3 regions of the Streptomyces sp. M2CJ-2 genome follow, and region 1 is predicted to be linked to each of the others. Evidence: riboswitches for the same ligand, from Rfam matches in the RefSeq annotation. Region 1 holds a riboswitch; each other region holds the start of a gene.
What was found. A riboswitch is a leader RNA that binds a small molecule or an ion and turns the genes downstream of it on or off. The one in region 1 is predicted to bind glycine.
Positions count from the first base shown of each region.

Region 1 (2,258 bases):
AGAGCTGACCGGCCGACCTGCGTCCGCTGCGCCGAAAGCGCCCGGCAAGGGCTCTTGCGAGCGAAGTGGGACACGCGCTGCCAACAGCGGCGGCCGGGCCCGTGCCTGCCACCGCGCACGTACTGCAGGCGAATGGCCTGCTGGAAGATCGCGTGTTCGACCCGGCCGAAGCCGACCAGGGAACTTGTCGGCGGCGTTCCCTGGCTCGACGAAACCCCGGAGGCCGGCGCCGCCCGCGAGGTCCGGAGCGAGGCGCCGGCCGTCTTCTGGCGTGCGCCCGCCGAGGTCAGCGGGCGCACGGCTGAGGTCTTCGCGACCAGGCGCCGGAACCCCCGGACGACACTCCCCGCACAGAGCCACGGCGGCAGACGGCTCTCCCACGTCCGCGTCCGTGAACGGGGCGGCCCCGGCCGCCGGCGCACAAGGCGGACCCGATTTTCGGGACGGCCCGCGTCCTCGGGAAGGCGCAAACGGTCCTGAAACGCCGCCTTACCCGACAGTAAATGATCAATGTTCTCGCAGGTCTTGACCGGCTGCCGGTGCGGGCCTAGCCTCACATCGCCGCTCATCCCGCTGCGGGAGAGCACCGGGTCAGCCAGATCCGGGCGCCGAAGGAGCAACACCTCCCCGGAAACTCTCAGGCACCCCTACCGCTCGGGCAGGCACCTCTGAAAAGCAGGCGCTCCTGCGCCTCGCCCACGGTGCAAGCCGCGAACTTCCGCGGCGAAGCTCTCAGGCCGCATGACAGAGGGGGAGGCTCCACTCGGCAGCGCGGGTTCCTGCCCGTGCCCGACCTTTGAGGATCCCCCGATGGTTTTCTCGTTACCCCGCCCCCAGCCGCCGGTCACCCGTCGGTATCCCGGCTGAGCTCCGGCTTTCCCACCACGGCCGTCATGGGCCCACGCCTCCCTGAAGGCGTGTTCGGCGTGCCCGGCACCCTCCCCGCCGGCCGCCCCACCACTCATGTCGGCTCTTTGTGCCCACTCGCTCCCCCATGCGTGTGCGGCCGCCTCCTCAGGACACGCCTGTCACGGTCCGCACGCACCAAAGATCCACGAGGTTCGCACATGCACGACAGCAGTAAAGCCGTCCCGACCACCGCCCCGGCGCCCGGGACGGAGCCCGGACAGCCCCCCTCCCCCGCGGGCGAACAGCACCTCTCCCGGCAGTTGTCCAACCGGCACATCCAGCTGATCGCGATCGGCGGCGCCATCGGCACCGGCCTGTTCATGGGATCGGGCAAGACGATTTCGCTGGCCGGCCCCTCAGTGATCTTCGTTTACATGATCATCGGCGCGATGCTGTTCTTCGTGATGCGGGCGATGGGAGAGCTGCTGCTCTCCAACCTGCGCTACAAGTCCTTCGCCGACTTCGCCTCGGACCTTCTCGGTCCGTGGGCCGGCTTCTTCACGGGATGGACCTACTGGTTCTGCTGGATCGTCACCGGCGTGGCCGACGTCATCGCGATCGCCGGGTACGTGTCGTACTGGTGGGGAGGGCTCGCGCTGTGGATCCCGGCACTCGCGGCAGTCGTCCTGCTGATCGTCCTGAACCTGCCCACGGTGAAGGCGTTCGGTGAGACCGAGTTCTGGTTCGCACTGATCAAGATCATCGCCATCGTGACACTGATCGTCGTCGGATTCGGCATGGTACTGGGCGGCTTCCAGGCACCCGGGGGCGCCACCGCAAGCTTCTCCAACCTCTGGAACGACGGCGGCTTCTTCCCCACCGGCCCCATGGGGTTCGTCGCGGGATTCCAGATCGCAACCTTCGCCTTCGTCGGCATCGAACTGGTCGGCACCACTGCGGCGGAAACCAAGAACCCGGAACGGAACCTGCCCAAGGCGATCAACTCGATCCCGGTACGCGTGATGCTGTTCTACGTGGTGGCCCTGATCGCGATCATCACCGTCACGCCCTGGCGCCAGATCAGCCCGGACCGCAGCCCCTTCGTCGTGATGTTCACACTGGCCGGCCTCGGCATCGCCGCCTCCGTGATCAACTTCGTGGTGCTGACCTCTGCCGCCTCGTCCGCGAACTCGGGCATCTACTCGACCTCACGGATGGTCTACGGCCTGGCCCAGGAAGGCGACGCGCCGGCGAGGTTCGGCAAGCTCACCTCCAGGAAGGTACCGGTCAACGCCCTGCTCCTGTCCGGCCTCTTCCTGCTGCCCGGTGTCGTCATGGTCACCATGGGCGACTCGATCATCGAGGCCTTCACGCTGGTGACCACCATCTCGGCCCTGCTGTTCATGTTC
Region 1 is NZ_JAESIF010000037.1:62,192-64,449, reverse strand. It holds gene JL475_RS24920 (YceI family protein) at 1-8, shown strand, start outside; glycine riboswitch at 567-663, shown strand; glycine riboswitch at 664-755, shown strand; gene cycA (D-serine/D-alanine/glycine transporter) at 1,068-2,258, shown strand, end outside.

Region 2 (2,258 bases), on a different contig from region 1:
GAGCAGCACCTGGGCGGTGCAGATGTTGCTGGTGGCCTTCTCACGGCGGATGTGCTGCTCACGGGTCTGGAGCGCGAGCCGGTAGGCCTGGTCTCCGTCCGCGTCGACGGAGACACCGACGAGCCGTCCGGGCAGGCTGCGCGCCATCTTCTCGTGCACGGCCATGTATCCGGCGTGCGGCCCGCCGAAGCCCATGGGCACACCGAAGCGCTGTGTCGTGCCGACCGCGATGTCCGCGCCGAGTTCGCCGGGCGACGTCAGCAGCGTGAGGGCGAGCAGATCGGCGGCGACGGTGACCAGCGCGCCCAGCTCGTGCGCCCGGTCGATCACCGGCTTGATGTCGCGTACGGCTCCGGAGGCCCCCGGGTACTGGATCAGCACGCCGTTGATCCCGCGCTCGGCGATCTCGGCGGGGATGCCCTCGCTCAGGTCGGCGACGACGACCTCGACGCCGGTCGGCTCGGCACGGGTCTCGATCACGGCGATCGTCTGCGGCAGCACGTCCGCGTCGACCAGGAACAGACCGTTCTTGTTCTTGCCCATGCGCCGCGACAGCGCCATCGCCTCGGCGGCTGCCGTGCCCTCGTCGAGCAGTGAGGCCCCGGAGGTCGGCAGGCCGGTCAGCTCGGCGACCATGGTCTGGAAGTTCAGCAGCGCCTCGAGCCGCCCCTGCGAGATCTCCGGCTGGTACGGCGTGTAGGCCGTGTACCAGGCGGGGTTCTCCATCACGTTGCGCAGGATGACGGGCGGCGTGAAGGTCCCGTAGTACCCGAGCCCGATCATGGAGCCGAGCACCTCGTTGCGGTCGGCCAGCGACCGGAGTTCGGCCAGCACCTCGGGCTCGGTCCGGGCGCCCGGCAGGTCGAGCGCGTCGGCGTTCTTGATCACATCCGGGACCGCCGCGGCCGTCAGCTCGTCGAGCGAGCCGTAGCCGACCTGCGCGAGCATTTTGGCGCGGGCCTCGTGGTCGGGGCCGATGTGCCGCTGCTCGAAGGGCGTTCCCTGTTCGAGCTCGGAGAGGGGAATGCGGTGGGCGGTCATTGTGGAGGCCTCCTGGTCTGACGACCTTCGAGGGGCACCATGACGGGTGCCCGGACGGCCTCCCCCTCTGTCATCTCAACCTGAGAGCTTCACCGGACCGCCGCAGGGCGCCCGGCTTTCACCGTCGGTGAGAGCGGGAGCCGTCGACACCCGCCCTGCTTTCCAGAGTGACCTCGTCCATGCGGTACGTGGGCCTGAGAGTTTCCGGGGAGGATTTGCTCCTTCGGCGCCCTCCGGTGGTGTCCGGAGGACTCTCCCGCACGGGGTCAGCAGCCGCTGTCAGCGTACCAGCGAGGGCAACCCCCGGACCTTCGAGTGGCCGCCGGACCGATTGTGCCGTTTCGTAGTGCTGACGAATGATTGCGGATTGCGACCAGTGGAGGGCCCGTGCAGACCGACATCGATCCGCGCAACCTGATCGGCCGCAAGGCGTTCGACCGCAACGGAACCCGGATCGGCACCATCGACGAGGTCTATCTCGACGACGCCACCGGCATACCCGAGTGGGCGGCGATACGCACCGGCTTGTTCAGCAGGGACGCCTTCGTCCCCCTGGAGCCGAGCGAGCTGATCGACGGCAGTCTCCACATTCCCTTCGAACGCGCCCTGATCAAGGACGCCCCCGACTTCGGCGTGGGCCGCCACCTCTCCCCGGAGCAGGAGCTCCAGCTCTACCACCACTACGGTCTGGACATCTCCGCGCCTCCCCCGCTTCCGGACCGCGACTTCGGCAAACTCGCCGACCGCGACGACCGCCCGGCCTGACGGCCCCGGGAGCCGGGAGCCGGGAGCACGAAGCCCACGGCCCACTCACAGCTGCGAGTGCCCGGGATCCATGACCTCGGGAGCCGCCCCGGAGCCGTCGCCCGTCTCCGCGTCGGCCCGCGGCCTCTCGCCCTCCCCGGGGCTTCGATCCACCAGTGGCAGCGGATCCGCCGGTTGCAGGGCCGGGTCGTCGGTACGGAAGGTCTTCACCCGCCCCACCGCCGAGTCCGGCGTCTCGAACCGGACCGTGACCCGCCCCAGGCCGCTGCCCTGGACCCACCCGTGCCCGTACTCGGTGTGCCGTACATCGTGCCCGGCCGGCCAACTCCGCTCCGCACTCGTCTGCCGCCCTTCCTCCGTGGGTGCGGCCGGCTGGTCCTCCTCGCCCGGCGGTTCCTCCCCCCGGCCCACCGCCGCCTGTGCGAACAAGTCCTCCTGGGTGTAGTCCGCGA
Region 2 is NZ_JAESIF010000066.1:21,789-24,046, forward strand. It holds gene gcvP (aminomethyl-transferring glycine dehydrogenase) at 1-1,041, opposite strand, end outside; glycine riboswitch at 1,214-1,310, opposite strand; gene JL475_RS31530 (PRC-barrel domain-containing protein) at 1,429-1,806, shown strand; gene JL475_RS31535 (DNA polymerase IV) at 1,852-2,258, opposite strand, start outside.
Region 2: another riboswitch for glycine. It lies ahead of gcvP (aminomethyl-transferring glycine dehydrogenase); the one in region 1 lies ahead of cycA (D-serine/D-alanine/glycine transporter).

Region 3 (2,258 bases), on a different contig from region 1:
ACGACCCCCTCGCCGGTGCGCAGGGCGCGGCGCAGCCCGGCGTAGTGGTCGAGGCGGACCAGGGGCCGGTACACCCCGTACGGCAGGAGGCGCGGCATGCGGCGGTCCCAGCGGTCGCGGGTGTCCTGGGAGTCGATCCGGGTGCCGTGCACCGCGCGCCGCATCAGTGTGGATTTGCCGCTGCCGGGCAGTCCGGTGACCACCACGAGGTCGCGGGGGCCGAAGCGCAGGGCGTGCGGACCGCGGCCGGCGCTCTCGCGCAGGTCGCGGACGACGGGCGCCGGCAGCGCGCCGTGGGCCTCCCCGGCCGAAGGGGCCTGCTGCCCGGGCGGCGCGACACCCGTGGTGGCGTACGCCGTGGTCCTGTTCACCGTGAGTCCTCCCCTGGGGCAGGCGCCTGAGCACCGTCCCCACCGAGTGTAAAGAGACGGTAACGGCGGAGCCTCTTCATTCCGTCCGTTTCCCGACACAGACCTGTCACAGCCGTCCGTACAGGCCTGGACACCCTGTGCGTACGAGGGAAAGGTCCCCCTGCCGAAGCCCCACGATGCATGCAATGATGAGCGCGCCAACTGCATACCGGCCGTTTGAATCCGCGCGGGAGAGTCCCTGGCATATTTCGCCGGGGCGCCGAAGGAGCAAGTCCCTCCCTTGAATCTCTCAGGCACCGTTACCGCGCGGGCCAGGCACATCTGAAAAGCGGGCCGCCGTGCGAGTTTCCGGCGGCTCCACCCAAGGTGCAAGCCGTGACGTCCCCTGCGCGGACGGTCATGGCGAACCTCTCAGGTTCCGATGACAGATGGGGAGGAACGTCCTCACCCTCCCCGTGCCCGGCCCCGGCCGACGGGGGACCCCATCGCCCTGGGAGACCGACCGATGAGCAGTACCGAACTCCGCCGGACAGCGCTCGACGCCCTGCATCGTTCGCTCGGCGCCACGATGACCGACTTCGCCGGCTGGGACATGCCCCTGCGCTACGGCTCCGAGCGCGACGAACACAACGCCGTGCGCACGAAGGCGGGCCTCTTCGACCTCTCGCACATGGGCGAGATCACCGTCACCGGCCCGCAGGCGGCGCGGTTCCTGGACTACGCCCTGATCGGCAACATCGGGACCGTCAAGCCCGGCCGCGCCCGCTACACCATGATCTGCAACGAGGACGGCGGCATCCTGGACGACCTGATCGTCTACCGGCTCGGTGAGCCCGAGGCCCCCGAGTACCTGGTCGTCGCCAACGCCTCCAACGCCCAGGTGGTGCTGGACGCCCTCGTGGAGCGGTCGGCGGGCTTCGACGCCGAGGTCCGCGACGACCGCGACGCGTACGCGCTGATCGCGGTGCAGGGCCCCGAGGCCGCCGGCATCCTCAAGACCCTGACCGATTCCGACCTGGACGGCCTGAAGTACTACGCCGGCCTGCCCGGTACGGTCGCCGGCGTCCCCGCGCTCATCGCCCGTACCGGCTACACCGGCGAGGACGGCTTCGAGCTGTTCGTCGCGCCGGAGCACGCGGTCGAGGTGTGGCAGGCGCTGACCGGGGCGGGCGAGGGCGTGGGGCTGGCCCCGTGCGGGCTGGCCTGCCGGGACACGCTGCGCCTGGAGGCCGGCATGCCGCTGTACGGCAATGAGCTGAGCGCCTCGCTGACGCCGTTCGACGCCGGGTTCGGCCGGGTCGTGAAGTTCGAGAAGGAGGGCGACTTCGTGGGCCGTGCCGCCCTGACCGAGGCCGCCGCCCGCGCCGAGCGGACCCCGCCCCGCGCCCTGGTGGGCCTGGTCGCCGAGGGCCGCCGGGTCCCGCGCGCCGGGTACCCGGTGGTGTCCGGCGGCGAGGTGATCGGCGAGGTCACCTCCGGCGCGCCCGCACCGACGCTGGGCAAGCCGATCGCGATGGCGTACGTCGACGTGGCTCACTCGGCGCCGGGCACCCCGGGCGTGGGCGTGGACATCCGCGGCAGCCACGAGCCGTACGAGGTCGTGGCGCTGCCGTTCTACCAGCGGCAGAAGTGACACCGTCCTAGGACGTGGGCCGCGTGCGCAGCCGCATCAGCCGGCCCCGTGCCCCCGGCCCCCTTTCATCCCCATTTCCCCCGTCCCCCCTTCACCCCTTTCACCCCCTTTCCTCGCCGTCGGTCCCGGCGGTCCCTCGCACACAGGAGGATCCAGATCATGAGCAACCCCCAGCAGCTGCGTTACAGCAAGGAGCACGAGTGGCTGACGGCCGCCGAGGACGGCGTGTCGACGATCGGCATCACGGAGCACGC
Region 3 is NZ_JAESIF010000004.1:29,642-31,899, reverse strand. It holds gene JL475_RS05715 (AAA family ATPase) at 1-371, opposite strand, end outside; glycine riboswitch at 589-686, shown strand; gene gcvT (glycine cleavage system aminomethyltransferase GcvT) at 877-2,004, shown strand; gene gcvH (glycine cleavage system protein GcvH) at 2,164-2,258, shown strand, end outside.
Region 3: another riboswitch for glycine. It lies ahead of gcvT (glycine cleavage system aminomethyltransferase GcvT); the one in region 1 lies ahead of cycA (D-serine/D-alanine/glycine transporter).